2 regions of the Cupriavidus sp. MP-37 genome follow, and region 2 is predicted to be linked to the other one. Evidence: riboswitches for the same ligand, from Rfam matches in the RefSeq annotation. Region 2 holds a riboswitch; the other holds the start of a gene.

Region 1 (15,878 bases), on a different replicon from region 2:
TGATCGCCATGACCACGCCCGCGCAGGCGGCCGATCCCGCCGCAAGCTGGCCGGCACGTCCCCTCACCATCGTGGTGACGTACCCGCCGGGTGGCGGCGCAGACCTGATGGCGCGGTTGATCGCGCCGGCGCTCGGGCGCGAACTGGGACAGACCGTGGTGGTCGAGAACCGGCCCGGTGCGGGCGGGCAGATCGGCGCCGCCTATGTCGCCAAGGCGGCGCCCGACGGCTACACGTTGATGGTCGATGCGTCGTCCTATGCCGTGAATCCGAGCCTCTATCCGCGCCTGCCCTACGATCCGGACAAGGCGTTCCGGCCGCTCGGCGTACTGGCGCGCTATCCCAACGTGCTGGTGGCCACCGCCAGCTTTCCGGCGGGCAAGGTCAGCGATGTCGTGGCCATGGCCCGGCAGAAGCCGGGCTCGGTGGCCTTTGCCTCCTCGGGCAACGGCTCGGCGCAGCATCTGGCCGGGGTCCTGTTCGAGCAGCGCGCCGGCGTCGACCTTCTGCACGTGCCCTACAAGGGCGGCGGCCCAGCCATGACCGATGTCATCGCCGGCCAGGTGCCGCTGTTCTTCGCCAACGTGGCCTCGAGCCTGCAGCACATCCAGGCCGGCAAGCTCAAGCCGCTGGCGGTGACCAGCCTGTCGCGCACCACGGCGCTCCCGGCCGTGCCGACCATGCAGGAAGCCGGCGTGGCCAGCTACGAGGTCTACGAATGGAACGCGGCGTTCGTCCCCGCCGCGACACCGGAGCCGATCGTCGCGAAGCTTGCCGACGCGCTGCAGAAGGTCATGACCAGTGCACAGATCCGGCAACGCGTGGCCGAGCTGGGTGGCGAGGTGGTGGCGGCACCGCCGGCGCAAGCGCGACAGTTCATCGACGGGCAGGCGCGGCTATGGGCCAGGGTCATCCGCGACGGCAACATCAAACCCGAATAACAACTCAAACCCCGCGCCCCTATCACCCCTATCGAGAGCCTATCTTCCCCATCGCCCCAGCCGCGCCACGGCGGGGCTACCGCAATTCCAGGAGACAAGCATGACCGCAGCCAACCCCTTTCGCCGCCAACTGCTCAAGGCCGGCGCAGCGCTCGGCGCGTGCGCGCTGGCGCCCACCCTCGCCCGCGCGCAGGCCTGGCCGGCCAAGCCGATCCGGCTGGTGGTGCCGTTCGCGCCGGGCGGCAGTTCCGAGATCGTTGCGCGCTCGACCGCGGCGGAGCTGACCAAGCTGCTCGGCGTGTCCGTATTCGTCGAGAACAAGCCGGGGGCCGCCGGCAATATCGCGATGGGCGAAGTCGCGCGCGCCGACGACAACCACACGCTGATCCTCGGCCATATCGGCACGCTCGCGGTCAACCCCTTCATCTTCGCGAAGCTGCCGTACGACCCGGTCAAGGACTTCCGCGCGATCTCGCTGCTGTCCAAGGTGCCGAGCCTGTACGTGGTCCATCCCGACGTGCCCGCGAAGAACCTGAAAGAATTCGTGGCGCTCGCCAAGAGCAAGCCCGGCAAGCTCAACTATGGTTCAGCCGGCAACGGCAGCGCCGGCCACCTGGCCTTTGAATACCTGAAGGCCGCCACCGGCACCTTCATTACCCACGTGCCGTACCGCGGCAGCGGCCCGCAGATCACCGACCTGCTGTCCGGCCGGCTGGAAGCCGCCGCGGTCGGCGCGCCCGCAATCCTTCAGTTCATCAAGGCCGGCAAGGTGCGCTGCATCGCCACCGGCACGACCCAGCGCATCGCGCAGTTGCCGGACGTGCCGACGGTGGCGGAGCAAGGCTATCCCGGCTTCGAGATGACGCAGTGGTATGGCCTGCTGGCGCCGGCATCACTGCCCCAGCCTGCCGCCGACAAGCTGGCCGACGCCACCATGAAAGCCGTGAAGAGCCAGAGCTCGGTCGAGCGCCTGAGCGCGGACGCGGCCATCGTGGTGGGCGGCACGCCGGCGGAATTCTCGCGCTTCATCGCGCAGGAGCAGCAGCGCTGGAAGCCGATCATTGCGCGGGCCGGTATCAAGCCGGACTGAGCGTATCGGTCCGCTCGTGGCTCAGGGCTTTTCCTGCCACACCGCGATGCCGCCCGAGGTGCCGGCGCGGCCATCCAGGCTGATTTCCACACGGGTCAGGTCTTCGCCAACCAGAACTTCACCGGCGTAGGTCTTGCGGACCCGCTCGACGATCTGCCCCACCGTGGCATCGCCGTTCAGGCCGATGTGGCTGAACACGGCCAGCTTCGGCGCGGCGGCCTGGAACACCCGCGCGGCATCCTCGGGCGAGGACAGATGGTCGTAGATGGCGCGGTACGCGGGATTGGACGCCAGCAGCGTGTCCGGGATCAGCGTGACGCAATGCACCAGCACGTCCGCGTTCCGGGCCTGCGCCACCACGGCGGGACTGAAGCGGGTATCGCCCGACAGCACCACCGAACGGCCACGATAGTCGATGCGGTAGCCATATGACGGGCGGATGTTGTCGCCGTGATCGTTCTCGAACGCGGTCACGCGCACCCCGCCCTTCTCATAGACGATGCCCGGCGCCACGTCATGCGCATCGATGGTGATGCCGGTAAGCGCGCTGCCTTCGTCCTTGTGCCGGATCGCGATATCGGCGGCAAAGGCCTGGCGCAGGCCATCCGCCAGCGCGCGCGTGCCCGCCGGGCCATACAGCGCCATGGGCCGGTCGCGGCGGCCATAGGGCGGCCGCAGCCAGCCGGTCAGCCACAGGTCGGGCAGGCCCACCAGGTGGTCGGAATGGAAGTGCGTGAGGAAATGCGCATCGACGCTGCCCAGCGGAATCCGCAGCTGCCACAGGCGCACCGATACGTTGCGGCCAAAATCGAAGACCAGCTTCTGGCCTCCGGCTTCGACCAGCGTGCTGTAGCCGGCGCGGGTTGGCGACGGCACCGGCGTGCCGGTGCCCAGCAGCGTCACGCGGAAATGGTCGGCGGGCTCGGTACCGCCCGTGCGGCCCGGCGGGGCTGGGGGCGTGCCCACCACCGGCGCCGTGGCGGGCGCGGCGGCCGAGAGCGCTGACGCGAAGATCAGGACGATGCCGGTCAGCATCGACAGCAGGTGGGAGGGTTTCATCGTTCTACCTCTTCAAGACATGAAATGGCCGCAACGGCTCAGAAGATCTGCTTGATGCCAAGCATGACGCCGGCCTGGTTGCCCCCTGGCGTGGGATTTCCGCCGGGACTGCCGCCGCTGACCGACAGCGCCGACTGGCCGCGATTGTCGATATAGCCCGCGGTGGCATAGAGCGAGGTGCGCTTCGAGAACGCATAGGTGGCGCGGAGCGCGCCAAGCCAGGCGCGGTTCGCGCTGTGCCGGTAGCGCAGGTAATAGAGTTCGCCGGCAAGGTTGAACGCGGGCGTGAAGTCATGCGAGGCGCCCGCGAACCACAGATCGCTGCGCGGCGTGGCGCTCGCCTGGTTGTTGCGCGACAGCAGGCCCAGGCCCAGCTTGGTCCGCTGCAGCAGCATGTAGCCGCCCAGCGAGAGGCGATCGTCCTTCAGGCTGCTGCGGCTCAGGCCGCCAAACGCGCCCGGGCCGCCGCGCAGCGAATCATAGGCAGCGCTCACGCCCCACCAGCCGGTTTCGTACATCAGCATGGCGGACCATTCGCGGCAGGCCCTTGCGTCCGCCGAGTTCTCGCCCGCGCAGTTGGTGCCGGCCGGTCCGGGGCCGGCATTGACGGCATCGCGGCCCAGGCTGTATGTCGCGCCGACGGTGACCCCGCCGAACTTGCCCTTGTACGACAGCGCGTTGTCGGCGCGCGTGTTGGGGATATAGCTGTCGATCGAGCCCACGCCATAGACGTTGGAGGTGAGGATGTCGGTATCCAGCCGGGCCCAGAACAGCATGGTGTACTGGCGCCCGAACCCGACCTGTCCCCATGGGCCGCTCAGCCCGACGAAGGCCTGGCGCCCGAACAGGCGCGCGCCCTGGTTAGAAACGCCCGAGTCAGGCGCAAACCCCGATTCCAGCACGAACACGCTCTTCAGCCCGTTGCCGAGATCCTCGCTGCCGCGCAAGCCCCAGCGTGACGGCACGGTCGCCGCCAGCGACGGCTGGCGCACCAGGGTATGACCCGCCGGGCCGACATGGTTCAGGTATTCCACCCCCGTATCGATGACGCCGTAGAGCGTCACCGACTGCGCTGCCGCCGCCAGTGGCAGCGCTGCCGCGAGTGCGGGCGCAAATTTCCGGAACTTCACGATGACGCCTCCTTGCCCGGCCACAGCAAACGAATTGGCCTCGTTGCTGCGCGTTCATATTTGAACATCTGTTTCTTTATTGAACCAACAGGCGCGAATCATATCGCCGCTGGCGATGCCGGCAGAGTGGGGAAACTACCAATCCGGGAACAAGGCAAGGCATGCCGTAGGGGAGGACAGCGGGCACAGCGTGGAAGCCGGTGCCGATACACGCACCATTTACAAACGGCGCGTGCTACCCGCGCCGCGACAACGCGCCGCAACGGTGGCCCGGAACCTGCAAGGGCTTGCTGCCCCGATCCACCATTCAGGAGCCGGCCATGAGCATCTTCAAGGACATCCTCAACAAGCTGCTGGGCAAGGACAAGCCCGCGGCCACCACCACCGCGACCACCACCAGCACCCCGCCCGCCGCCGGGTCGCCCACTTCCGCGGGCGCGCCGGCCGGCACTGCGCCAACCGCCGGCACCGGCGCGGCGCCCGCGGGCAACGTCCAGGGCACGACCGGTGCGCCGACCGGCGGCGCACAAGCCACGCCGCTGTCGGGCGTGGATGTCGAGGCCATCATGGACCGGATGGTGCAGCAGAGCGGGCAGACGCTGAACTGGCGCACGTCCATCGTCGATACGATGAAGGCGCTTGGGATCGACAGCAGCCTGGAACACCGCAAGGAACTCGCGCGCGAGCTGCACTACAGCGGCGACATGAACGATTCCGCGGCGATGAACGTCTGGCTGCACAAGCGCCTGATGCAGGAACTGGCCGCCAACGGCGGCAAGCTGCCGAAGGAACTGTCCTGAGGTAATGGGGAATGCGGCGCCGGGCTGGCGCCGCAGCAATCTCAGCCCGCGATGCCGGCCCAGCGCAGGTGCCGGGCCCAGTCGCCTTCGCTGATCACGCCGGACACGCCCTGCCGCTGGCCGTCGGCGCGATAGAAGTAGGTGCGCGGCATTTCGCCCATCCACTCCGGGTCGACCGCATAGCGCAGCCGCTCCTGCGGCTCGTGCCCGAACACCCACGCATTGCGCGTCAGCCCGACGCGACCGAGCACCTGTTGCACCTGGGGCAAGGCGTCGGCGCTGTCCGTGGCCAGCGTGACCACGCGCAGCCCGGGATGCTTCGCACGCAGCTTGCCGAGGGCGTCGAAGTTGCGCTTGCAATAGACGCAATCCAGCGACCACACCACCAGCACGAAGGGCTTGCCCTGCTGGCTGGCGGCGATGCGCGCGGCGTTGGCGGATTCGAACATCGCGACGCGGTCGGCGGCATTGGCGTTGCCGAGCATCAGCGCGCATGCGGTAAGCGCGGCTGAAACGGCGGCGGCGAACAGTTGGCGGCGCGATCGCATCATGCGCCCTCCTGCCCGAGCCCGAAGACCTGGAAGCCCTCGGCCTCGGTGCGCCACAGCACGTAGGCGCGGCCGGCGTGCTGCAGCAGGTGCGGCTGGTCGGAGTCGCGTTCCGTGCCAGCCAGCTTGCGCGTTTGCCAGGTCTTGCCGCCATCGTGCGACAGCATGGCGGAGAGCCGCGTCTGCTGGCCGTCGAACGATTTCCACACCACCGCGATGTCGTTGTCGTTCAGCGCGACGATATCGGCATGCTGCGCGCGCGCGTCATCGAGCGGGCGTTGCGCCTGCAGCTTGCCGTCGCGCCAGCGCCCCACCGACACCGTCGGCTTGCCCGCGCGCACGCTGAACCAGACCATGTGCACGGTGCCGTCGGGCGCCACCGAAGCGCCGGGGCCGTGGTGCGGGCACGCGTCGATGCGCCAGTCGTCGAAGGTGGCGCGCTGCATCGGCGTGGCCTTGCCGTCGGCGCCCAGCAGCGCCAGGGCGTGGTCGCGCGCGTTGGGCGGGAACACATGGCGCCACAGCGCCAGCATCCGGCCATCCGGCGTGGGCGACAGCGCGATGCGGCAGCATTCGCACGACTGGTCGGCGATCTTGTAGTCGCCCTGGAAGGTCTTGCCATGATCGGCCGACACGGCGTAGTAGATCGCGGCGCCGGCATACGGCTGCTTGCGCGCCTCGGCCGCGGCCACGTCGCGCTTGTCGATCCAGCTGACGAAGACCCGCCCGGCGGGGTCCACCGCGATCGCGTCGAAGCGGTGCGCGATCTGGTCGCGGTTGGCATGCACCGTCAGCGGCTCGGCAAAGGTCTGGCCGCCGTCGGTGGAGCGCGCAAAGCGGATAAAGCCGGTCCAAGGCTTGGGCAGCGGCTGGGTCCAGGTGACGTAGACCTGCCCGTCGGGTCCGGTGGCCACCTTGGGGCGGCTTTCATGATCGGCGGCGACCGGCTCCGGCGTGCCGTTGACATGCCGCGCCGGGCCGAAGCTGCGGCCGTAGTCGGTCGACGCGCGCACGGCGACATGGGGACCGTCCTTGTAGGCAATCCACAGCTTGCCGTCGCGGTCGAAGGCGGCGCCGGTGCCCAGTTCGCTCATCTTCGCGGCCTTGGCCTGGCCACCATGGCCGGCATGGCCGCCGTGCGTCTGTGCGGTTGCGCTGGCGGCCGCCAGCGCGGCAAAGGCGATCAGCCCGGCAACGATGCCGCGGACAGCGGAGCGGGCGCCTGGCATGGTGGAAGTCAGCGTGTTCACGTGCTCAGAAGGAAAGTTTCGCCTCGGCGTAGAACGTCCGCCCCGGGTACGGGTGATAGACGAAATAGCGCTGGTCGGTGAGGTTGTCGATGCCAAGCCCGAGCCGCACATTGCGCGCCGGCTTGTAGGTCACCTTGACGTCGAAGGTCAGGAAGCTGCTGGTGCCGCCGAAGGTGTCGGGGTTGGTATCGGAATTGTCGAGCGTATTGTACTGCCGGCCCGAATAGGTCATCGCCAGCGTGCCGGCCCACGCCGGCGTGAAGCGATAGGTGCCGGCCAGGTTGGCGCGCCACTTCGGGATGCGGTAGAAATACTTGCCCACCGAGGCCGGATTGTTGGCGTTCTCCAGCGTCTTCGAATGGTTGTAGGCGCCGCTGGCCGACAGGTCGAAGCCGCGCACCAGCACGTCGCGGCCGTCATAGGCGAGCTCGATACCACGCGTGCGCACCCGGTCGACGTTCTGGAAACTGGTGACGGTGGGAAATACCGTGGTGTTGGTCTGGCTGACCAGCGCATCGCGGATATCGTCCTCGTACAGCGAGACCCGGAAACTCGACGCCTCCACCGTGCGCTCGAAGGTCAGGTCCTTCGAGAAGGAGCGCTCCGGACGCAGGTTCGGGTCGTTGTTGATCAGCGCCGTGCCGGTGATGCGCCCCTGGAACAGCTCGCTGACGGTGGGGTAGCGATAGGCCTGGCCCAGCGACAGCCGGCCCAGCCAGTCCTGCCCGAACGCCTTCTCCAGCGCCAGCTTGGGCGACCAGTTGGACTCGCTGCGCACCGGATAGCCGACCTGCACGCCAGGCTGGCTGCGGCTGCCATCATAGGCGCGCCAGTGCTCGTAGCGCAAGCCGGGGATCAGCTTCCAGTCCTCGGCGAAGTACCAGGCGTCCTGCGCGTAGAGCGCCTGGGTCTCGGTCTTGCCGGTGAAGGCATTGTTGAACGCGGTGATGGTGGCCGCGCGCCAGTCCGAGGTGTTGTAGGTGGTGTTGCTCAGCCGGTAGTTGTCATAGTGGTAGCCGAACGTGACCCAGTGCCCGCCCTGCAGGCGCTGCGGGCGGTAGTCGGCCTTCAGGTCGAGCGTGCGCCAGCCGGTGCCGTCGCCATAGGTGACCGTGCCCGGTCCGTTGCCGACGGAGTTGGCGCTGCGGCTCACGTCCTTGCTGACATCGAACAGCGACGCCACACCGGAGAAGTTCCACCCGGTCTGGTTGCGCGTGCGCAGCGACAGGCCGTAGAGCCAGCGCGCATCCTCGCCATTGCCGGGCGCAAAGGCGTTGGCGGGAATCACGTACTGGTAGCCGCCGATGTTCACCGGTCCGCCCGAGACCACATTGCCGCTGGCATCGCGCAGATAACTGCCGGTGGTGTTGGAGCGGTCCTGCTGCCAGTATGCGGCGGTGAACTGCGCCTGCAGCGTGCTGGTGATGTCATAGCCAAGCTTGAGCTTGAGCTGGTCCTGTACCGTGTGCGTGACGCCCTCGCTGTTCACGCCCATCACCACGCGGTCGCGCCCGCTCTGGTCCTGGTCGAAATAGGCGCCGGAAACCGGCGTGTCCGCCGCGCCCGCAGGCCGCGTCGAGCGCGACGCGGTATAGAAGCTCAGCGGCTGGCTCTTGCTGTCCTGCCGGTCGACGCTGACCAGCCACGAGAACGCACCAACGCGGTCGCCCACATAGGCGTTGGCATGCACCCCGTTGAAGTTATCGTGGGTGCCGTACAGGTTGAAGCGCTGGGTGAACCACTGCACGCTGGCATCGCCCTCGAACTTCTCCGGCGTGCGCGTGGTGATCAGCACCGTCGCGCCCAGCGAATTGCCCGGATACAGCGCCGAATACGGGCCGTACAGCACGTCCATGCGCTCGATCTCGGCGGCATTGACCAGCGACCAGCGCGGCGGGAAGCTGAAGTCCGAGCCCAGCAGGTTGGACAGCAGCAGCCCGTCCGCATAGACCAGCCCGCGCGCCGACTGGCGCGAACTGGTGCTGCGCACCGAGATGATCGAATTCATATCGCCGATAAAGCGCTTGCGCACGGCGAGGTTGGGCGCGTACTTCAGTGCGTCTTCCGTATTGACCACGTTGAAGTCAGCCATGCGCGTGCTGCGGATGCCATAGGCCGGCGACGGCGTGTTGGGCGGGATCGCCGGCGTGTCGCCGCGTTCGGTGCTGGCCGATACCACCACCTCCTGCAGCGGCGCGGGCGCCTCCACCGCCTGGGCGGCGGCCACGGCGGGGCCCATCAGCACTGTCGAAACGGCCAGCGCAATGCGATTTTTCTTCACTGGAAACCTTGTTGTCGTCTTTTTGGCTCGCTGTGCTGCGTAGCATCAGGCGCACCTCCCGCACCTCCAGCATAGCGAGCGCTGACATTTTATGGGCCGAGGCGATCCGCGCCGATGCGACATAGCGACGCGGGCCGCCGGGGATATCCGCGTTAACCCGCATACCCAATACCCGGCCTTGTCACTACATTGCCCCGACTGGCCTCCAGCCAGCGTGATGCAGGGAGAGACTGTCGCGGCGCCCGCCGCGCACGGCGCCGAAGGAGCAACCGCCCCGGAAACTCTCAGGCAAAAGGACCGGCATCACCCGTCAGTGCACTCTGAAGAATGCCGGACGCCATCGTCCGCCCGGCATACCGAAGGAGCAAGCGCGCCCCGCCCCGCTGCCAGGCGTCGCGAATCTCTCAGGTCCAGAACAGAGGGGGCGTCCTTCACGCATGTTGCGTGCGGACTCCTACCCTTCGACGTTCCTGGATCCTGCAGATCATGAAGACAATCGCTGTCATCGGCGGTGGTATCACTGGTGTCACCACGGCCTACGCGCTGGCCCGGCGCGGCTTCTCCGTCACGCTGTTCGAACGGCACCGCTATGCCGCCATGGAGACCTCGTTCGCCAACGGGGGGCAGCTCTCCGCCTCCAACGCCGAGGTCTGGACCCACTGGTCCACCCTCGTCAAGGGCATCAAATGGATGCTGCGCAACGATGCGCCGCTGCTGGTCAATCCCCGGCCCAGCTGGCACAAGCTGTCGTGGTTCGCCGAGTTCATCGCGTCGATTCCCAACTACCGCCGCAATACCATCGAAACCGCACGCCTTGCCATCGCCGCGCGCGAGCACCTGTTTGCGTGGGCGGCGCAGGAAGGCATCGACTTCGACCTGAAGCGCGCCGGCATCCTACACATCTACCGCGACCGCGCCGGCTTCGAGCATGCCAGCCGGGTCTCGGCGCTGCTGGCGCAAGGCGGCCTGGAGCGGCGCGCGGTGACGCCGCAGGAAATGCGCGCGATCGAGCCGACGCTGGCGGGCTCCTACTACGGCGGCTACTTCACCGAGAGCGATTCGACCGGCGACATCCACAAGTTCACCAGCGGCCTGGCCGCCGCCATTGCGCGCCTGGGCGTGCGCTGCCTCTACGGCCAGGACGTGCGCGCGGTCAAGACCGACGGCCGGCGCGCCACCATCACCGTGCAGGACGGCAACGACAGCACCAGTGCCACCTTCGACGGCGCCGTGATCTGCGCCGGCACCGCCAGCCGCGCACTGGCCGCCGGGCTGGGCGACCGCGTCAACATCTATCCGGTCAAGGGCTATTCGATCACGGTCAACCTGACCGACGACGCCAGCCGCGCCGCGGCACCGGTGGTCAGCCTGCTCGACGACGAAACCAAGCTGGTCACCAGCCGCCTGGGCGACGACCGCTTCCGCGTTGCCGGCACCGCCGAGTTCAACGGCACCAACCGCGACATCCGCGCCGACCGCATCCGCCCACTGGTGGACTGGGTGCATCAGTGCTTCCCCGGCGTCAGCACGCGCAGCGTGGTGCCATGGGCCGGACTGCGGCCGATGATGCCGGACATGCTGCCGCGCGTGGGACGCGGGCGCGCGGCCTGCATCTTCTACAACACCGGCCACGGGCACCTGGGGTGGACCTTGTCGGCGGTGACGGCGGATATGGTGGCGGGGGTGGTGGACCAGGCAATGGGGAGTGCCCCGGCGATGGTGACAGGCGCTGCGCTGACGCCGGCGCGAGCCTGAACTTCGGAGGGAAAGGGCTAAGCCCGCACGCTGATGCCGTTCAGTAAAGTGACTGTCGTCCCCGCGAAAGCGGGGACCCAGTGACTTTTAACGACGCTGGGTTCCCGCCTTCGCGGGAATGACGGTAGGGCATTAGAGCCCGCATGCGCATTTCAAGAGTCAGCGATTTCTGAATCCGTTGCCCGGATCCAAACTTCGCGCGCCCCTGGAAATGCGACATCTCTCATCGATTCCCCGCTACCAACAGGAAATACTGGTGGCGTCATCGGACCACCGATGATCGGGTGTGGAAAGCCCGGATGTTTAAGGTGGACAGGCGTTGCGCTTGTAACGGGCAACGCCTGTGTGTTCGCACGAACCAAGCTGGCTCCCTGGCGGGCCGGGCGAGGCAGCCGCAAGGCTGACCGGTTCCCCACCTTAGACCGGTCTTTCCACCCTCGCTGTCTGGCCCGCCGCCCTCATGTGGAAATGAGTGGCGCGCTTTCACTAGTGGGGAATCAATGGCAACGATCGATGAAATGACCAACGAATGCCTGCAGCAGGTTCGCGCAGGAATTGAAGGGGTACTTGTACTTCTGGATCATGAAAGCGAAAGCTCGGAGGGCTGCTTCAGCGCGCTTTGCCTGCTTGGCATGGTGAAGATGCAGATTGATGGGCTGATGGTTGAGCGAGAGCGGTTGCAATAGCGGTTGGGGGGTGTGATGGTGGGTCTGTGCTATCACACCTCGCCTTGGGTTCCGCTCCGCGATCTCGAGCTTGCCGTCGGCGCAGAGGCACATTGGAGCAACTTTGCCAGCCCCGGAGTTCGTCGAAGAGCCTAAAATTTGTGGCGCATACCCCGTGCAAAGCTGGTGCCACTGCCCTCTCCGCTAACCTTGTCGAACACCGTCACAGCGTACACGTCCGTTCGCTTCGACAGGGCATAGTCATAACCATCGGCAAGTCCATGGCGCCGAAAGTCCGCCATGACATCGCTACGTACCGGTGAAGAAACCGCAGAGGCCAGGATCCTTCCGCTGCCGACTGGAATCTGTGCGCCCATCTGCAGCGTGTCAGTTGTCGTCGATGCACCGCTGGTGCCTACACAGATGGGTCGAGATCAAGGCAGTCTCAATTAATCGTCGCGCGAATCGTCATCGGCATTGCTTCTGGCGCTCAGAAAATCGACAAACGCTCTTGCCTGCAGGGAAAGTGAGTCATATCGTTTGAAAACAAGCATCAGATGGCGCGCCGCCCAGTCATCTGACAATGGAATGATTCTCAACTGTAAGCTCGAACGATATACCTCAGCTACTCTCGTTGGCATGATGCAGATGCCTGCCTTTGCTGCCACTAGGCTGCAAGCCGAATCGAAGCTCGAAACGCGAATACGGTATGTTAGCAAGCGGCCGAGTTCGCCCGCCTTCATTGCAAGAATTTGTCCGAGCGCACTCCCTTCCGGGAATCCAATGTGGACGTAGCCGAGTGTCTCGCTAAAGCGGATCGCCTCACTGTTCGCCAATGGGTGTCCGGATGCTACGACCAGCGCGAATACTTCCCGGCGATAAGGAACAGTCGAAAGTTTGCATCCTTCATGAACGATGTGCGTAATGCCGACATCCGCAACGTCATCGCTAACACCGCGAATGATCCCGGCGCTCAGTCGCTCCTCGAAACTGACTACGACGTCGGGGTACTTCTCCTCCAGCGCCACAAGATCTCGAGGAACGAACTGGACCATCGAAGAGAGGTTGGCGAGCACGCGAACGGTTCCGTAGACGCTGGAGTCAACGTGCGTTATCTCCGCAATCATACGCTGCAGATCGACATCAATTTTCATCGCATAGGCCAGCACGACCTCGCCCGCGCGCGTCAGTCGCGTCCCTGACGAGTCGCGAAACAGAAGCTTGGTACCCAGGGTACTCTCCAGCTCCGAGATGCGCCGGCTTATTGCTGAAGGCGCGATATGCTCGGCTGTCGCTGCCCGCACGACCCCGCCTTCCGCCTGCACGGCTCTGAACAGTCGAAGCGAGGTCAAATCAAGCTGCTTGATAGTCTGTGGCATTCCTGCTTTCCCTAATCGCAACCCCGGCTCGCCCACGTCCGAAGCGCCGTAGAGATCGCTATAACGCCCCTCATCTTTTCGCGCAAGGTCTTTTCTCTTCTCTCAGGCGGCGCTGCGCAGCGAAAGCGAATCAGCAACTGCACCCATCCACACCACAGGCACGAATCCATCGGTGTTCTCGTTTCGGCACGAGAGGCGTCGACATTTGGCAATGGCCCGTTCAGTGGCGGGCAGCGATACTAATCCCAAGTCTGTCCCCCGCGAAAGATTGGGGAACGAATGGATTATAAAGGAGACAATGTGCTGCAAAGCGTCAGTCACGCTCGTGCCTCATTTCATGTGAGTTCGAGCGCTCACCCTATGTATGTGGAGCGTTGGGCACCATTGTCCGGCGCGTCAGAGCACCCGCCTGTCGTCTTGATTCACGGCGGTGGTCATACCGGCTTGTGCTATAGCCATACGCCCGACGGCCGTCCGGGCTGGGCCTCCCTTTTTGTTCAAAGTGGATATACGGCCTATGTCGTAGACTGGCCGGGCCATGGCCGGTCGCCACCGCCCCATGACTTTGCGACCATGTCGATGAATGCCGTCATCACTGCGCTCGTCGACTTGTTGGATCAGATCGGGCCAGCGACCTTGGTTGCCCATAGCGCTGGAGGGACCGTGGCGTGGGCTGTGGCGGATAGACGGCCCAACAGCGTTTGTGCGATCTTGGGTATTGCGCCCGGCCCCCCCGGCAATCTGCTTCCTGTGCTGCCGTCCGATCCCCTCGAATTTGAAGCACTATCTGCCCGCGAAGATCTGGGCCACCCTGTTTATCATTCAGAAACAGCGCCAGTGTATTTCTCCAGCGAATTCATCCGGCGCTACTGGGCCAACAGCAAGCACTTCCCACTCGAAGCCATTGACGCTTATGAGAAAACAATCGTGCCGGAAAGCCCGAGAATATTGAACGAACGATTCAACATTGGTGGTTGTTCGCCGCAGGTCTTATCGCCGGATCGGATCCGACGTATTAGAAGCCTCGTGGTTACCGGCAGCGACGATCCAAGACATCCAAGAAGCGTTGATGAAGCCGTGGCCCAATATGTTGGCGCAACCCATTTGTGGCTTCCAGATATCGGCATCGAAGGCAATGGGCATAGCCTGATGATCGAACGTAACAGCAGCGAAATTTTCGACGTGGTATATCAATGGCTGACGGCCTACGAAAACCGACCAGTTGAGAAGGAGGCGTAAAGCTATGACGCAGATTTCCGCAAAACGGGCCTGGATTACCACGACGCTCTTCTTCGTGTGCATGGCCTTTTCCTATGTAGACCGTCAGATCATCAGTATTCTAGTCCAGCCAATTAAGGCAACGGTTGATCTTAACGATACCGAGATAGGACTTTTGCAGGGTCTGTCATTCACATTATTCTATCTGATTGCTGGTATTCCTCTTTCATGGCTCGCTGACCGTGTTAATAGAGTACGGCTTGCTGCTGGCTGCATCTTTGTATGGTCGTTGGCAACGACCTGCACAGGACTCTCCCGCGTGTTCCCGATGCTTGTGATTGCGCGCGCCGGGACGGCAGCCGCCGAAGCGGGCTTTCATCCCGCAGCCTTGTCAGTCGTAGGCGATATTTTCCCGGCGCGGCATATTCCGCGCGCGACTGCTCTTTTCATGCTTGGACCGATAATCGGTAGCGGCTGCGCGCTGTTGCTGGGTGGCGCATTGCTGTCTTGGTTCACCTCTCTCGCAATCGGTCCCCTGCCGATTATTGGGCGGCTTCACGCGTGGCAATGGGTATTCGTTGCAGTGGGTGTACCGGGCATGCTGCTCGCCAGCTTGGTGCTGGCAATGGTAAAAGAGCCGAGCCGCCGGGAACTGCGAGCCACACTGGACGGTAATTCCACAGAACCAGTGAGTTTCAGTGCTGTATGCCTTTTTCTGCTTACCCGTGATCGCTTCTATCCATTGTATTTTTTAGGGTTTGCGTTCTTCATTCTCGCTACTACTGCGTATGCTGCGTGGTTTCCATCCGTGGTGATCCGCAAATTCCTCATTGACCCTAAAACCGCTGGCCTGGTGCTTGGCTCCACGTTTCTGATTTCCGGTGTACTCGGGAATGTGTTCGCTCAGATCTACGCATCGAGGCATGTCGAGCGAATCGGTGCATTGCCAGTTGTCATGAGAGTCATAGTTGGATCGATTGCGATGATGGTCCCCTTGGCAATCGTTGCACCGCTCCTCGGCAATTATGTATTGGCCGTAGTCCTGTATGCGCCGCTGGTTCTGCTCCTGTCGACAACCCAAGCCTTGTTCCTGGTCCCCCTGTTGCTTAGCGTGCCTAATCGCATGCGCGGCCAATCTATCGGCATCTTTGCCCTCGTGATCAACGCGTTTGGTGGAACTGTCGGACCATTGATGACAGGAGTCTTTTCCGATGGTCTCGGCATGGGCGGAGCCGGCACCGCGATTGCCCTAACCATTACTTCGGGAGCCGGAATTCTGGGCGCCCTTGGCCTTCTTTACGCGGCGTCGCAGAGCACCTTAATTATCGGCTCGGATCTCGCTGACGCCGCGCCTGCCCTTGATATCCATCCTAGCCTGGGCGATCCAAAGCCAGGATAAGTCTGATCCGATTATCCGTCGAAGTTCGATCTCGACGCAAAGCAATATCGCGAGTGGCCCTAATGACGAACGCGCACGGAAGCAGAGCGTACGAGCGGCCGCTCTGACCGTAACGCGTTAGCTGCCGCATTCCCTCACGTCGGGCCGTTGAAAGGGACTGCCTTCGTTCGAATCGCCGCCGCGAGCTTGCGATTAGCCCTCGGTCAGTCATCTTGTGTCGCGGCTCGTCGGCTTGGCGTGACAGCGCGCGCCATCGGCTTCGAGCATCAGGAGGTTGTCACAGAGCTGTACGACTGGATCAACGGTCTTGAGCAAATCGGGCAGATGCGGGACTACACGCGGAAATTCGGGATCTCGCCGAAG
Region 2 (15,878 bases):
GCTCCGGCTCCGGCCCCCGCTGCTCCGGCGGCCGCTGCCGCACCCGCACCGGCCGCCGCTGCCGCGCCGGCAGCTGCCTCGGCCGAAGTGGGCAAGAAGGTCTACGAACAGGTCTGCGCCGCCTGCCACGCCGCCGGCGTGGCCGGTGCGCCCAAGTTTGGCGACAAGGCCGCCTGGGCGCCGCGCCTGAAGGAAGGCATGGATGCGGTCCACAATTTCGCGCTCAAGGGCAAGGGCGTGATGCCGCCCAAGGGCGGCTATACCGGCCCGGACGCCGACGTGATCGCCGCGTCGGACTACATGGCCAACGCCGCCAGGTAAGCCGGCTCCGCCCTGACAAAAAACCCGCCTTGCGCGGGTTTTTTTTCGTCCTGCCCGGGGCCGAGGTTGCCCGCTACACCACGCGCGAGTAGCGCGGCACGATGCGGATCGGCTTGGCGCCATCGTTGGCGGCGCGGTTGCTGTTGTCGGCAGTTCGGGCGGCGTCGTCGCGCAAGTAGCGGTCGAATGCCATCGCCACGCGGCGCACCAGCAGCCGGCCCAGCGGCGTCACGGTGATGTGGCCGGGCTCGCAGCGCACCAGCCCGTCCGCGGCGAGGCGGCCCAGCTCGGCGAGTTCCGCGGCAAAGGTCCGGTTGAAATCGATGCCGTGGCGCGCCTCGATGCCGGCGAGGTCGAGTACGCCGTTGCACATCAGGTCGCCGATGATCTCGCGCCGCAGGTGGTCGTCGGCCGTCATCGCCACGCCGCGCGCCAGCGGCAGGCGGTCCTGGTCGAGCGCGCCGTAGTAATCGTCGAGCGTGCGCGCGTTCTGCACGTAGCGCCCCGCGATCGCGCCGATGGCCGAGATGCCGAGCCCGATCTGGTCGTAGCCGGCGTGCGTCGAATAGCCCTGGAAGTTGCGCTGCAGCCGGCCCTCGCGCTGCGCCACGGCGAGGTCGTCGTCGGGCAGCGCGAAGTGGTCCATGCCGATATAGACGTAGCCCTCGGCGCTCAGCCGCTCGATCGTGGAGACCAGGATGTCGAGCTTCTCGCCGGCCGGCGGCAACGCCTGTTCGTCGATGCGGCGCTGGGGCTTGAACACATGCGGCAGGTGGGCGTAGCTGTAGACCGAAAGGCGGTCGGGCCGCAGCGCCAGCACCTGGTCGATGGTGCGGCCGAAGCGCGCCGCGGTCTGGTGCGGCAGGCCGTAGATCAGGTCCAGGCTGACCGAGCGGAAGCCCAGCGCCCGCGCGGCATCGACCACGGCGCGGGTCTCTTCGAACGGCTGGATGCGGTGGATGGCCTGCTGCACCTCGGGGTCGAAATCCTGCACGCCCAGGCTGACCCGGTTGAAGCCCAGCTCGGCCAGCAGCGCCATGCGGTCGTGGTCGACGCGGCGCGGATCGATCTCGATCGAATGCTCGCCCTCGGCCGCCAGCGTGAAATGGGTGTTCAGCAGTGCCATCACGCGCCGCATTTCCTCCGGGTTGAGGAAGGTCGGCGTGCCGCCGCCCCAGTGCGACTGGATTACCTGCCGGCGCGCGCCCAGCCGCCCGGCGACCAGCGCCATCTCGCGGCCCAGGTAGCTGACGTAGCGCGCGCTGCGGCCGTGGTCGCGGGTAATGATCTTGTTGCAGCCGCAGTAGTAGCAGATGTTCTCGCAGAACGGGATATGCAGGTATAGCGACAGCGGCGCCGACGCGTCGGCACGGCACGCGTCGAGCGCGTCGTGGTACAGCGACAGGTCGGGACCGGTGTGGAAGCGGTCGGCGGTCGGGTACGAGGTATAGCGCGGACCGTTGCCGTCGATGCGGCCGGCCAGCGCGCGGAAATCGGAGAGCGCGCGGCGGTCGAGCGCGGGGGAAGTCATGGCAGACGGGTTCATGGGGGCGCGGGGGAATGGGTGTGCGACACGTCATCGTAGGACCGGGCCGGCGCCCGCAGCTTGACCGCCGTCAAGCGCGGGCCTGAGCCACTGCCTTCGCTTCCTACCGACACGCGCGCGTACGTCACATTGGCGTCATGGAGGCCGGGTACGCTGCGCGCCACCGCGCCCGCGCGCGATCCGTCCTGATCCCCAGCCATGTCGCTTTCCCGCCGATCCACCACGCCCGCGCCGTACCCACCGCTGCGCGGCCAGCCGCCGGCAGACGTCTGCCGGCGCCGGTTGCTTGCCGCCACCGGCATGGCGCTGGCGCTGCCCGCCGTGCCGGTGCTTCCCACCCTGGCGCAGGCGCCGCGCACGGTGGTGGTCGGGCATCTGGTCGACCGCAACGGCGCGCAGTCCGACCTGGCCCGCGACTACCTCGCCGGGGCCAAGGTCATGTTCGACGCCGCCAATGCCGCCGGCGGTCCGGTGCGGATCCAGCACGTGGTGCGCGATGCGGACCCGGATCCGCGCCGCGCGCTGGCGCAGGCGGTGGCGCTGGCCGACACCGAGCATGCCGGGCTGCTGTTCGGCCCCGGCGACCGGCTGCTGCCGGTGCTGGCGTCATCGTCCGAGCTGGCCCGGCGCGGCATGCAGATCGTCGCGCCGCTGTCGGGGCTGGCGCTGGCCGCCGACAACGTCTGGTTCACCCGGGCCGACTATCAGGCCGAACTGGACGCCGCCGCGCAACAGTTGCGCGGCTACGGGCTGACGCACATCGCGCTGGCCGTGGCGCCGGATTTTGCGGTGTCGTCGCTGGCCCGGCTGGAGGCGCAGACGGGCACCCGCGCCGTGCTGCTGGAAGGCACCGGCGAAGCGGCGGCGCGGCGCATTGCCGCAACGCGTCCGGGCGCGGTGATCGTCGCCGGCGACACCCTGGCCTATGCCGAACTGGGCCGGGCGCTGGCGGCGCAGGGGTGGTACGGGTTCCTGGTGGGGCTGTCGTCCGTCAGTGCCAATGCCGCGCGCGAGATCCTGGGCCGCGGCTACGCCGGCGGCATGTTGCTGACCCAGGTGGCGCCGGGCCCGCAGCAAGCCACGTTGCGGGTGGTAAAGGAACACGTGGCGCGCATGAAGCAGTACCTGGACGAGCCGCCGTCGCCGGCGACGCTGGCCGGTTATATCGGCGCCGCGTGGCTGGCGCGGGCGCTGCAGGGCGTGCGCACGGGCGGGCCGGCGGAACTGCGGCGCGTGCTGCAGGGGCGCGTCGACGTGGGCGACTTCACGCTCGACTTCAGCCGCGGGCAGCGCGGCTCGCAGTACGTCACGCTGGCGGTGTCGGGCGCACGCTAGCGATGCGATAGCGCCGCGGCGGCTCAGCCGGCGGCCGCCTTGCCGCCATTACCACCATTACCACCGTTGCCGAGCAGCGCCTTGAGCGCGCCAAGGCGGTCCTTGGGGCTCATCGCCGGGGTCGCGTCGACCGGCGCGGGCGCCTCTTCCAGCTTCATCTCGCCGATAAAGCGGGACGGCTGGCACGAATAGGTCTCGCGCGCGCGCTTGCGCTTCTTGCACCAGCTGACATGCAGGCTGCGCTGCGCGCGCGTAATGCCCACGTACATCAGGCGCCGCTCTTCCTCGATCTTTTCGTCGCTCATGTCCTCGTCCTCGCGGCAGTGGGGCAGGATGCCTTCTTCCACGCCGACCAGGAACACATGCGGATATTCCAGCCCCTTGGACGCATGCAGCGTCGACAGCCGCACCGCGTCGGGGTCTTCCTCGCGGCCTTCCAGCATGCTCATCAGCGCCACGGTCTGGGTCAGTTCCAGCAGGTTCTTGCCTTCGCTGCCGAAGCCGTCGGCGGTGTCGAAGCCGGTGGCTTCCCCGCCGTCCGCGCCCTCGGGCTTGGTGCCCTTGCGCTTGAGCCAGTCGAGGAATTCCAGGGTATTGGTCCAGCGCGACTGCGCCTGCCGTTCGTCGAAGCTGTCGTACAGGTAGGCCTCGTAGTGGATGCCGGCCATCAGGTCGTCGAGGACCTCGGTGGCCGGGTCCTTGGCCGCGCGGTCGGCCAGCCGCACCATCGATTCGCAGAACACGCGCAGCGGTTCCAGCTGGCGCGGCTGCAGCTTGCCCTCGATGCCGCCCATCATCGCCGCCTCGAACAGCGACACCTTGGCCTGGCCGGCGAAGGTGCCCAGCACTTCCAGCGTGGTGTTGCCGACGCCGCGGCGCGGCGTGGTGATGGCGCGGATAAAGGCGGGATCGTCGTCGGGATTGGCGATCAGGCGCAGGTAGGCGCAGATGTCCTTGATCTCGGCCTTGTCGAAGAAGCTCTGGCCGCCGGACAGCACATACGGGATGCGCTCGCGCCGCAAGATCTGCTCGAACAGCCTGGCCTGGTGGTTGCCGCGGTACAGGATGGCGTAGTCGCGGAACTGCGCGCGGCGCTCGAACTTGTGCGCCGACAGGCGGAACACCACCGACTCGGCCTCGTGCTCCTCGTCGTTCATCGGATGGATGGCGATGGGGTCGCCCATGCCGTGCTCGCTCCACAGCTTCTTGTCGAACAGCTTGGGATTGTTGGCGATGACGGCGTTGGCCGCTTCCAGGATGCGCACGGTGGAGCGGTAGTTCTGCTCCAGCTTGATCACCTTCAGGTCCGGGAAATCGGTCTGCAGCCCGCGCAGGTTGTCGAGCGTGGCGCCGCGCCAGCCGTAGATGGCCTGGTCGTCGTCGCCCACCGCGGTGAAGGCCGGCGCGCGCAGGTGCGAGCCGCCCGCCAGCAGCTTGAGCAGCTGGTACTGGCAGGCGTTGGTGTCCTGGTATTCGTCGACCAGGAAGTAGCGCAGGCGGTTCTGCCACTTGAGCCGGACCGCTTCATCGCGCGCGAACAGCTCTGCCGGCAGGCGGATCAGGTCGTCGAAATCCACCGCCTGGTACGCGTTCAGCGTGGCGACGTAGTTGCGGTAGACCAGCGCGGCCTGGTGCTCGTCTGCGTTGGCGGCCTGCGCGATCGCGGCCTCGGGGTCGACCATGCCGTTCTTCCACAGCGAGATCGTGCTTTGCACGCCGCGGATCAGCTTCTTGTCGGTGGTGCCCAGCTGCTCCTGGATCAGGCCGAAGCAGTCGTCCGAATCCATGATCGAGAACTGCGGCTTCAGGCCGACGTGCTCGGCTTCCATGCGCAGGATCTGCACGCCCAGCGAGTGGAAGGTGCAGACCGTCAGCTGCCTGAGCGGAATGCGCTTGCCCTCGCGCGTGGTCTTGCCCTCCATCAGCTTGGCGATGCGCTCCTGCATCTCCTTGGCCGCCTTGTTGGTAAATGTGACGGCGGCGATATGGCGCGGCTCGAAGCCCTTGTCCTCGATCAGATGCGCGATCTTCTGCGTGATCACCCGGGTCTTGCCGGAGCCCGCGCCGGCCAGCACCAGGCAAGGCCCGTCGAGGTAGCGGACGGCTTCGGATTGGGCGGGGTTCAGGCCATGGGTCATGCGGGGAGGCGGAGCGGGCGTTTGGGGGCAGCGGCGGAATCGACGGGGAACGGCGGGAGTTGCCGGCAACCGGGCAACGGACCGCGGCAAAGCTGCCGATGTTAACACGCGCGCCACGGCTGGTCAGTCAGCGCACGCCGCGCGCGCCGGCCTGGCTGTGTCACTGGCGTAACACTTCGTAAAGACCGGAGCCAATGGCATAACGCGACACTCTAACCAGTGTGTCCCCCGGTCCGCCGGGCCGCGCGGGCATGCACAGATCATCACATCGGAGCCAACAATGAAAACCCTGCAAAGTTTGACCAAGGTGACCCTGATCGGCATGACGGTCGCGGCCTTTGCCGGTTGCGCGGACATGACCCCGAAACAACGTAATACCGCCATCGGTGCCGGTGCCGGCGCGGTGGGCGGCGCCATCCTGACCGACGGCAGCGCGCTGGGTACGCTGGGCGGCGCGGCCGTGGGCGGCGTGATCGGCAACGTCGTCACCGACGACAAGAAGAAGTAAGCCCGGCCGCGCAGCGTCGGGTACGGCGGGCCCCTGCCGTGGTTTGACAAAGGCCGGGGCCTCCCGTACATTGCGCGCATCCGACCGGGAGAGCGCGCATCGCCTGCGCCGCCGAAGGGGTATCACCCGAAAACTCTCAGGCACCACGGACCGGTCGGATCGGCATGCAACATGCACACGATGCATGCCGCACTCTGGAGAGCGGCACCCGCCATTCGTGGCGAGCGTGTCCACCGAAGGGGCGCGCGAGGCTGGGATCGATTGGATCCGCCTCGTAATCTCTCAGGTATCGAGGACAGAGGGGTCATCCGCCGCAGCGGATTGCTTGCCATATCGGCGTAGCGATCGTTGCGGCGGATGACCCTTTTTTGTTTTCGCCAACCGAGACTGCCCCCGAGGATTCCATGACGCTCCAGGCCACGCCCCTCAACGCTATCCACCGCGCCCTCGGCGCCCGCATGGTCGACTTCGGCGGCTGGGACATGCCGGTCAACTATGGCTCGCAGATCGAAGAGCACCATGCCGTGCGCAACGATGCCGGCATGTTCGACGTCTCGCACATGTGCGTGGTCGATCTCGCCGGCGCCAATACCCGCAGCTTCCTGCGCGGCCTGCTGGCCAACAACGTCGACAAGCTGCAGACCCCCGGCAAGGCGCTCTATTCCTGCATGCTCGACGAGAACGGCGGCGTCATCGACGACCTGATCGTCTATTTCTTCGCCGAGGACCGTTTCCGCCTGGTGGTCAATGCCAGCACCGCGGTGGGCGATATCGACTGGATCCGCGCCCGCAACGACGCCACCGGCAGCGGCGTGACCATCACGCCGCGCCGTGAAGATGTCGCGCCCGCGGGCGTGCAGCCGCTGGCCATCGTCGCGGTGCAGGGCCCCAACGCCCGCGCCAAGGTGTGGAGCACCTTCCCGTCGACCCAGCCTTCCGACACGCTCAAGCCGTTCAACGCCGTGGTAGTGCAGGACCCCGCCCTCGGCGAAGTGATGGTGGCGCGCACCGGCTACACCGGCGAAGACGGCTTCGAACTGGTGGTGCCCGCCGCCAGCGTCGCCGGCCTGTGGGAGAAACTGAATGCCGCCGGCGTGCGCCCGGCGGGCCTGGGCGCGCGCGACACGCTGCGCCTGGAAGCCGGCATGAACCTGTACGGGCAGGACATGGATATCAAGGTCTCGCCGCTGGACGCGGGCCTGGCCTGGACCGTCGACCTGCAGAGCGAGCGCGACTTCACCGGCAAGGCGGCGCTGGCCGCCAACGGGCAACGCCAGCAGTTCCTCGGCCTGATCCTGCGTCCGACGGAAGGAAAAGCGGGCGGCGTGCTGCGCGCCCACCAGAAGGTCATCACCCCCGCCGGTGACGGTGAAATCACCAGCGGCACCTTCAGCCCCTCGCTGTCGCAATCGATTGCGTTCGCGCGCCTGCCCCGGGGCGTGAACGTAGGCGACACCGTGCAGGTGGAGATCCGCGACCGCAAACTCAACGCGACTGTGGTTAAACTGCCGTTTGTGCGTCATGGCAAGGCACTCGTGAGCTAAGGGCAAGCCCCGCTCACCCAACGGTCGCCCTCGCCTGCCGGCAGCGTTGCCGGGCAGGCATCACCCAACAAGAAACAGATCTGAATCCGGAGAACCTTCATGAATTTCCCCGCTGACCTCAAGTACACCGAGTCGCATGAGTGGGTGCGCGTCGAAGCCGACGGCACGCTCACCATCGGCATCACCGACCATGCCCAGGACGCGCTGGGCGACATCGTCTTCCTGGAACTGCCCGAAGTGGGCAAGTCGGTCGGTGCCGGCGACGCGCTGGCGGTGGTGGAATCGGTGAAGGCCGCGTCCGACATCTACGCACCGGTGGCCGGCGAAGTCATCGCCGTCAACGAAGCCGCCACCGCGGCGCCGGAAAGCGTCAACGCCAACGCCTTCGACGCGTGGCTGTTCAAGCTCAAGCCGGCCAACGGCGACGACGTCAACGGCCTGATGTCGGCCGACGCCTACAAGGCCAGCGTCGGCGCCTGATCGCCCGCCGGTCCCGCGCCAGGGACCGGCACACCGCATTCGCGGCGCCGCGGCACGGCTGACCACCTGCCGCCGGCGCCCACCACGAGGTTCTTGCCCATGAACGCCCCGCTGCCCATGAAAGCCGCCCAAGCAAACCGGCCCACGCTGGCCGAACTGGAGGCGCGCGACGCCTTCGCCGCCCGCCATATCGGCCCCGATACCCCCGAACAGCAGCACATGCTGAAGGTGCTCGGCTATGACAGCCGCGCCGCGCTGATCGACGCCGTCATCCCCGCCGCCATCCGCCGCCGCGACGGCATGCCGATGGGCGAGTTCACCGAGCCGCTCAGCGAAGAGGCCGCGCTGGCAAAGCTGCGCGCGCTGGCGGGCAAGAACAAGGTCCTGAAGAGCTTTATCGGCCAGGGCTACTTCAACACCATCACGCCCGGCGTCATCCTGCGCAATATCTTCGAGAACCCCGCCTGGTACACCGCCTATACGCCGTACCAGCCCGAGATCTCGCAGGGCCGCCTGGAAGCGATGCTGAACTTCCAGCAGATGGTCACCGACCTGACCGGGCTGGATATCGCCAACGCGTCGATGCTGGACGAAGGCACCGCCGCCGCCGAAGCGATGACGCTGCTGCAGCGCGTGAACAAGCACGACTCCAATATCTTCTTCGTCGCCGACGACGTGCTGCCGCAGACGCTGGAAGTGGTACGCACGCGCGCGCTGCCGCTGGGCATCGAGGTCAAGGTCGGCCCCGCCGCCGACGCCGCTGCCGCGGGCGCGTTCGGCGTGCTGCTGCAATACCCGGGCGTGAACGGCGACATCAACGACTACCGCGCCATCGCCGACGCCGTGCACGCCGCCGGCGGCCTGGTGGTGGCGGCCGCCGACCTGCTGGCGCTGACGCTGATCGCCGCTCCCGGCGAATGGGGCGCCGACGTGGCGGTGGGCAACTCGCAGCGCTTCGGCGTGCCGCTGGGCTTTGGCGGCCCGCACGCCGGCTACATGGCGGTGAAGGATGCGTTCAAGCGCTCGATGCCCGGCCGGCTGGTCGGCGTGACCATCGACGCGCAGGGCAACCAGGCCTACCGCCTGGCGCTGCAGACGCGCGAGCAGCATATCCGCCGCGAGAAGGCGACCTCCAACATCTGTACCGCGCAGGTGCTGCTGGCGGTGATGGCGTCGATGTACGCGGTCTACCATGGCCCGCAAGGCCTGAAGCGCATCGCGCAGCGCGTGCATCGCCTGACCGCGACGTTGGCCGCCGGCCTGCAGGCGCTGGGCTTTGCGCGCACCAATGCCAGCTTCTTCGACACGCTGACGCTGGAAACCGGCTTCAACACCGACGCGATCCATGCCGCCGCCACCGCGCGCGGCATCAACCTGCGCCATGCCGGCGCCACCCGCGTCGGCATCTCGCTGGACGAGACCGCCACCCGCGCCGACGTGGTCGCACTGTGGGAGATCTTCACGCAAGGCAAGCCGCTGCCCGCCGAGGTCGACTTCGACAAGCTCGAGGCCGCCGCGCAGGACGCCTTCCCGCCCGCGCTGGCGCGCACCAGCGCCTACCTGACGCACCCGGTGTTCAACACGCACCACGCCGAGCACGAGATGCTGCGCTACCTGCGCATGCTGGCCGACAAGGACCTGGCGCTGGACCGCACCATGATCCCGCTGGGTTCGTGCACGATGAAGCTGAACGCGACCAGCGAGATGATCCCGGTGACCTGGCCCGAGTTCAGCCAGATCCACCCGTTCGCGCCGCTGGACCAGACCGTGGGCTACCGCGAGATGATCGACCAGCTCGAGGCCATGCTGTGCGCCGCCACCGGCTACGCCGCGGTCAGCCTGCAGCCCAACGCCGGCTCGCAGGGCGAATACGCGGGCCTGCTGATCATCCACGCCTACCACGCCAGCCGCGGCGAGAGCCACCGCGACATCTGCCTGATCCCGTCGTCGGCGCACGGCACCAACCCGGCATCGGCGCAGATGGCCGGCATGAAGGTGGTGGTGGTGGCCTGCGACGAGAACGGCAACGTCGACCTGGAAGACTTGGCCAGGAAGGCCGAGCAGCACAGCCAGAACCTGGCCGCGATCATGATCACCTACCCGTCCACGCACGGCGTATTCGAGCAGGGCGTGCAGCAGATCTGCGAAATCGTGCACAAGCACGGCGGGCAGGTCTACGTCGACGGCGCCAACATGAACGCGATGGTCGGCACCGCCGCGCCCGGGCAGTTCGGCGGCGACGTGTCGCACCTGAACCTGCACAAGACCTTCTGCATCCCGCACGGCGGCGGCGGCCCGGGCGTGGGTCCGGTTGCGGTCGGCGCACACCTGGCGGACTTCCTGCCCAACCAGGACAGCGTCGGCTATCGCCGCGACGAGCGCGGCATCGGCGGCGTGTCGGCGGCACCGTTCGGCTCGGCCAGCATCCTGCCGATCTCGTGGATGTATATCGCGATGATGGGCTCGGCCGGCCTCACCGCCGCGACCGAAAACGCGATCCTGGCCGCCAACTACGTTGCCAAGCGCCTGGCGCCGTACTACCCGGTGCTGTACACCGGCCAGCACGGTCTGGTCGCGCACGAATGCATCCTGGACCTGCGCCCGCTGCAGAAGGAAACCGGCATCAGCAACGAAGACGTGGCCAAGCGCCTGATGGACTACGGCTTCCACGCACCGACCATGAGCTTCCCGGTGCCGGGCACCCTGATGATCGAGCCGACCGAGTCCGAAGCGCTGCATGAGCTGGACCGCTTCATCGACGCGATGATTGCGATCCGCCAGGAAATCGGCCGGGTTGCGGACGGCACCTTCGACCGCGACGACAATCCGCTCAAGCACGCCCCGCACACCGCCGCGGTGGTCACCGCCAACGAGTGGCCCCACCAGTACACGCGCGAGGAAGCCGCCTACCCGGTGGCCTCGCTGCGCACGCAGAAGTACTGGCCGCCGGTCGGCCGCGCCGACAACGTGTACGGCGACCGCAACCTGTTCTGCGCCTGCGTGCCGGTCAGCGACTACGTGGTGGACTGAGCCGTCACCCCGCCCACAAGCTAAGCTGTACTCAGGGCGCCGCGCAACGCGGCGCCCGCCGGCCTGGTCCGGCATCAATCTGGAGGCGGTCCGTGGCAGTCAGCGTATTCGATCTGTTCAAGGTGGGCATCGGCCCGTCGAGCTCGCACACCGTGGGCCCGATGCGCGCGGCGCTGATGTTCGCGCAGGGGCTGGAGCGCGACGGGCTGCTGCCGCAAGTCGCCAGCGTGCGGGTGGAGCTGTATGGCTCGCTCGGCGCCACCGGCAAGGGCCACGGCACCGACAAGGGCGTGATCCTGGGCCTGATGGGCGAGGCGCCCGACACCATCGATCCCGATTCCATCGACACGCGCCTGGCGGCGCTGCGCAAGACGCGCGAGCTGTCGCTGCTGGGACGCCATATGGTGCCCTTCATCGGGAAGGAGCACATCGCCTTCTACCGGCGCGAGGCCATGGCCGAGCATCCCAACGGCATGAAGTTCCACGCCTTCGATGGCGGCGGCGCGACGCTGCGCGAGGCGCGCTACCTGTCGGTCGGCGGCGGCTTCGTGGTCACTGCCGGCGCGCCCAATACGCAGGTGCTCAAGGCCGCGCAGCAGTTGCCGCACCCGTTCCGCAGCGGCAAGGAACTGCTCGGGATGGCCGGCGCCAGCGGCAAGAGCATCGCCCGGCTGATGCTCGAAAACGAGCTGACCTGGCGCAGCGAGGAAGAGGTCGTCAACGGCCTGCTGCACATCTGGGACGTGATGCAGGCCTGCGTGGCGCGCGGCTGCCGCACCGACGGCGAGCTGCCGGGCCCGTTCAAGGTGAAGCGGCGCGCGCCCGAGCTGTACCGCAGCCTGACCGAACGCGCCGAACGCACGCTGTCGGACCCGCTCTCGGTGATGGACTGGGTCAACCTGTACGCCATCGCCGTCAATGAAGAAAACGCCGCCGGCGGGCGCGTGGTCACGGCGCCGACCAACGGCGCGGCCGGCATCATTCCCGCGGTGCTGCACTACTACGACCGCTTCGTGCCGGGCGCCAACCGCGCGGGCGTGGTCGACTTCCTGCTCACTGCCGGCGCGATCGGGCTGCTGTACAAGCTCAACGCGTCGATCTCCGGCGCCGAGGTCGGCTGCCAGGGCGAAGTCGGCGTAGCCTGCTCGATGGCGGCCGGCGCACTCGCAGCGGTCACCGGCGGCAGCCCGGCACAGGTGGAGAACGCCGCCGAGATCGGCATGGAGCACAACCTGGGGCTGACCTGCGACCCGGTCGGCGGGCTGGTGCAGATCCCGTGCATCGAGCGCAACGCGATGGCGTCGGTCAAGGCGGTCAACGCGGCGCGCATGGCGCTGCGCGGCGACGGCACGCATTACGTGTCGCTCGACTCGGTGATCAAGACCATGCGCGAAACCGGCGCCGACATGAAGACCAAGTACAAGGAAACGGCACGCGGCGGGCTGGCGGTGAATATCGTGGAGTGCTAGCGCCGGTGCGGCGTATCATGGCGGCGTTCCCCGGCCAAACAACAAGAGGACGGCCATGCAGACCTTCCACCAACTCTTTGACGAGACCTCGTCCACCTTCACCTACCTGCTGATCGACGCCGCCACCGGGGACGCGCTGCTGATCGATCCGGTCGACCACCAGCTCGAGCGCGACCTGAAACTGCTGCAAGAAACCGGCGCGCGCCTGGCGTGGGTGATCGAAACCCACGCCCATGCCGACCACATCACCTCGGCCGGCCACCTGGCCTTGCAGACCGGCGCGCATACCGCGGCGCCGTCCGGCTGCGACATCAAGCCCGCGCACAAGCAGCTGATCGACGGCGACACCATCGCCTTCGGCAAGCAGGTGCTGCGCGCCATCCATACGCCCGGGCACACCGCCGGCAGCATGAGCTACCTGTGGGAAGAAAGCACCGCCGACGGCATCGTGCGCCGCATCTTCACCGGCGACGCGCTGCTGATCGATGGCTGCGGCCGCACCGATTTCCAGTCCGGCGACGCCGGCACGCTGTACGACAGCCTGACCCGCAAGCTGTTCGCGCTGCCCGACGACACGCTGGTCTATCCGGCGCACGATTACAAGGGCCGCACCGTCTCCACCATCGGCCATGAACGCGCGCACAACAGCCGCGTCGCCGGCCGCACGCGCGAGCAGTTCGTCGAGATGATGCGCAACCTGAACCTGCCGCGCCCGAAGCTGATCGATGTTGCCGTGCCCGCCAACCAGCGCCTGGGCCTGCGCGACGGCGAAAGCGTGCCGCACGGCGCCTGAATGCCTTCCCAACCCTAGGAGTCCATGCATGTCCACCTACACCGCTGAAGTCCTGTGGCAACGAGACGGCCAGGATTTCGCCGGCAACCGCTACAGCCGCCGGCATCTGCTGCGCTTTGATGGCGGCGCCGAAGTGCCGGGCTCGTCGTCGCCGCACGTGGTGCCGCTGCCGATGTCCGATGCCAGCGCGATCGACCCGGAAGAAATGTTCATCGCTTCGCTGTCCAGCTGCCACATGCTGTGGTTCCTGTCGCTGGCGGCCAAGCAGCGCCTGGTGGTCGACCGCTACCTGGACGCCGCCACCGGCGTGATGGAAAAGAACGCCGACGGGCGCATGGCGATGACGGTGGTAACGCTGCGCCCGCAGGTCACGTTCGGCGGCGAGCGCGAACCCACGCGCGACCAGCTCGACGCGCTGCACCACGCCGCGCACGAGGCCTGCTTTATCGCCAACTCGGTCAGGACCGAAGTGCGCTGCGAACCGGTGTACGCCGGCGCCTAGCCGCCACGGACATACGGCCATGCGCGCCAGCGTGCCAGCCGCCGCCACCGCACCCTCGGCACCGCCACGCACGGCGCGGCCGCGCCTGTGGCGGTGGCTGGCAGCGGCCCTGGCGGGGCTAGCCGCAATCGCCATGCTGCAGGACCACTTCCTCTATTTCCCCGAACGCGCCGCGGTCGACGACATGGTCTCGCCCGGGCTGCGTGCGTGGCCGGATCCGGAGGATTTCCGCGGACTGGTGGCCGAGCCACGCGGGCCGGTGCGCGCCACCGCCATCGTGTTCCACGGCAACGCCGGACATGCCGGGCATCGCGACTATTACGCCAGCGCGCTGGCGCCGCTGGGCGTCCGCGTGATCCTGGCCGAGTATCCCGGGTACGGGCCGCGTGCGGGCACGCTGGGCGAGCGCAGCTTCGTCGCCGACGCGGAGCAGTCGATTGCGCTGGCGCGGCGCCAGTTCGACGGGCCGCTGCTGCTGATCGGGGAATCGCTGGGCGCCGGCGTGGCGGCAGCCGCGGCGGCGCGCCAGCGCGACAGCGTTGCCGGCGTGCTGCTGATCACGCCGTGGGACAAGCTGGCCCACCTGGCCTCGCACCACTATCCGTGGCTGCCGGCAGGCTGGGTGCTGCGCGACCGCTACGACAGCGTCGCCAACCTGGCGGGCTTCGGCCGCCCGGTGATGGTGGCGGTGGCCGAACGCGACACCATCGTGCCGGCGCGCTTCGGCGAGGCGCTGCATGCGTCGCTGGGCGAACCGCGGCGGCTGGCGGTGATCGAGGGGGCCGGCCACAACGACTGGACCGCGCACGTCGACGCGGGCTGGTGGCGCGACGCGCTGGCCTTCCTGCTGCCGCGACAGCAGCGCTGACGGCTGTCCGACGCGACTTTACGTGGCCCAGCGATCGCAGGCCTTGCGCACGGTTTCGCGCTGGCTGCGCGCTTCCGCGTCGACCTGGCGCAGCCAGCGGGCATCGCCGTCGCGGCGCTCGGCCAGTGCACGGATATTGGCCAGCGCCTCGAGCGAACCGAGCGCCTCGGCATGCGGCACCAGCGCGTCGCAGATCGACAGGATGTGGTCCGCGATCGGCATGCGGGTCAGTTCGTTGGGGTGCACGTATTCGCCTTCCAGCCCGAAGCGGCACGCCTGGAAGCGGTTGAAGGTGTACACCAGGTAGTCGTCTTCCTGCGGCATGAACGGGCGCGACAGCAGCAGGTAGCGCGCCAGCATCTGGATATACGCGGCGATATCGCAGGCGCGCTGCACCGTCAGCGGCGTGTCCATCACGCGGACCTCGATGGTGCCGAACTCCGGCTTGGGACGGATATCCCAGTAAAAGTCCTTCATGCTTTCGATCACGCCGGTATTGCGCATCTTGTCGAAGTACGCGGTGAAGGCATCCCAGGTCAGCAGGAACGGCGCGCGCCCGCTCATCGGAAACGCCGCGACCGAATTCAGCCGCGCCGAGGCAAAGCCGGTATCGACCCCCTGCACATAAGGCGAGGACGCCGCCAGCGCGACGAAGTGCGGCACATAGCGGCCGATGGCATGGAGCAGGAACAGCGATTCGTCGGCGCTGGGGCAGCCGATGTGCACGTGCTGGCCGAACACGGTGAACTGCTTGGCCAGGTAGCCGTACAGTTCGGAGATGTACTGGTAGCGCGGCGAATCGGAGATGGTGCGGTCGGACCATTGCTGGAACGGATGCGTGCCGCCGCCGGCAATGCCCAGGTTCAGCGGGTGCGACGCCGCCACCATCAGGTCGCGCATCACGGTCAGCTCCTGCAGCGCCTGCTGGTAGCTGTGGCAGATGCCGGTGCTGATCTCGATCATCGACGGGCTGATCTCGGGCTTGATGTCGCCGGCATGCTCGGCGCCCTTGAGCGCGCGCAGCAGGTCGGGCGCAAACGGCGCCAGGTCATAGTCATGCCGGTTGACCAGCTGCAGCTCCAGCTCGACGCCGAAGGTCAGCGCCTCGGATTGCTTGAACGGTTCGAGCGACATCAGCGCCCTCCTCCATTGGCCCGGATATCGACGCGGACTTCGCCTGCGTAGCGCAGCGCCCAGGCCGCGATCACGGGACCGAAAAGTTGTTCGATGGCCAGCGCGCACAGGATGATGGCGGCCAGCGGCTGCCCGGTGCCGGGGTAGAGGCGCGCGACGTCATGCATCAGCAGGTAGGCCAGGCCCGACATCGGCGCCAGTGCCAGCCCC

The links. Region 2 has a riboswitch for glycine ahead of gcvT (glycine cleavage system aminomethyltransferase GcvT). Riboswitches for the same ligand answer to the same signal wherever they lie in the genome.
Region 1: linked by a shared signal. The riboswitch ahead of LIN44_RS21945 (D-amino acid dehydrogenase) and the one ahead of gcvT (glycine cleavage system aminomethyltransferase GcvT) in region 2 are both predicted to bind glycine.

Annotation. Positions count from the first base shown of each region.
Region 1 covers NZ_CP085345.1:1,196,119-1,211,996, forward strand. The annotation lists gene LIN44_RS21905 (tripartite tricarboxylate transporter substrate binding protein) at 1-941, shown strand, start outside; gene LIN44_RS21910 (tripartite tricarboxylate transporter substrate binding protein) at 1,042-2,031, shown strand; gene LIN44_RS21915 (MBL fold metallo-hydrolase) at 2,053-3,090, opposite strand; gene LIN44_RS21920 (porin) at 3,129-4,220, opposite strand; gene LIN44_RS21925 (DUF3597 domain-containing protein) at 4,541-5,020, shown strand; gene LIN44_RS21930 (hypothetical protein) at 5,062-5,571, opposite strand; gene LIN44_RS21935 (sialidase family protein) at 5,568-6,818, opposite strand; gene LIN44_RS21940 (TonB-dependent receptor) at 6,823-9,099, opposite strand; glycine riboswitch at 9,311-9,409, shown strand; glycine riboswitch at 9,410-9,528, shown strand; gene LIN44_RS21945 (D-amino acid dehydrogenase) at 9,544-10,854, shown strand; gene LIN44_RS21950 (DUF1484 family protein) at 11,355-11,540, shown strand; gene LIN44_RS21955 (LysR substrate-binding domain-containing protein) at 11,969-12,898, opposite strand; gene LIN44_RS21960 (alpha/beta fold hydrolase) at 13,178-14,137, shown strand; gene LIN44_RS21965 (MFS transporter) at 14,142-15,515, shown strand.
Region 2 covers NZ_CP085344.1:369,968-385,845, reverse strand. The annotation lists gene LIN44_RS01765 (cytochrome c5 family protein) at 1-321, shown strand, start outside; gene hemN (oxygen-independent coproporphyrinogen III oxidase) at 395-1,867, opposite strand; gene LIN44_RS01755 (ABC transporter substrate-binding protein) at 2,066-3,202, shown strand; gene LIN44_RS01750 (UvrD-helicase domain-containing protein) at 3,226-5,340, opposite strand; gene LIN44_RS01745 (glycine zipper 2TM domain-containing protein) at 5,621-5,848, shown strand; glycine riboswitch at 5,924-6,011, shown strand; glycine riboswitch at 6,033-6,157, shown strand; gene gcvT (glycine cleavage system aminomethyltransferase GcvT) at 6,253-7,392, shown strand; gene gcvH (glycine cleavage system protein GcvH) at 7,492-7,872, shown strand; gene gcvP (aminomethyl-transferring glycine dehydrogenase) at 7,972-10,902, shown strand; gene LIN44_RS01725 (L-serine ammonia-lyase) at 10,995-12,371, shown strand; gene LIN44_RS01720 (MBL fold metallo-hydrolase) at 12,427-13,164, shown strand; gene LIN44_RS01715 (OsmC family protein) at 13,193-13,666, shown strand; gene LIN44_RS01710 (alpha/beta hydrolase) at 13,686-14,534, shown strand; gene LIN44_RS01705 (YbdK family carboxylate-amine ligase) at 14,553-15,668, opposite strand; gene LIN44_RS01700 (cation:proton antiporter) at 15,668-15,878, opposite strand, start outside.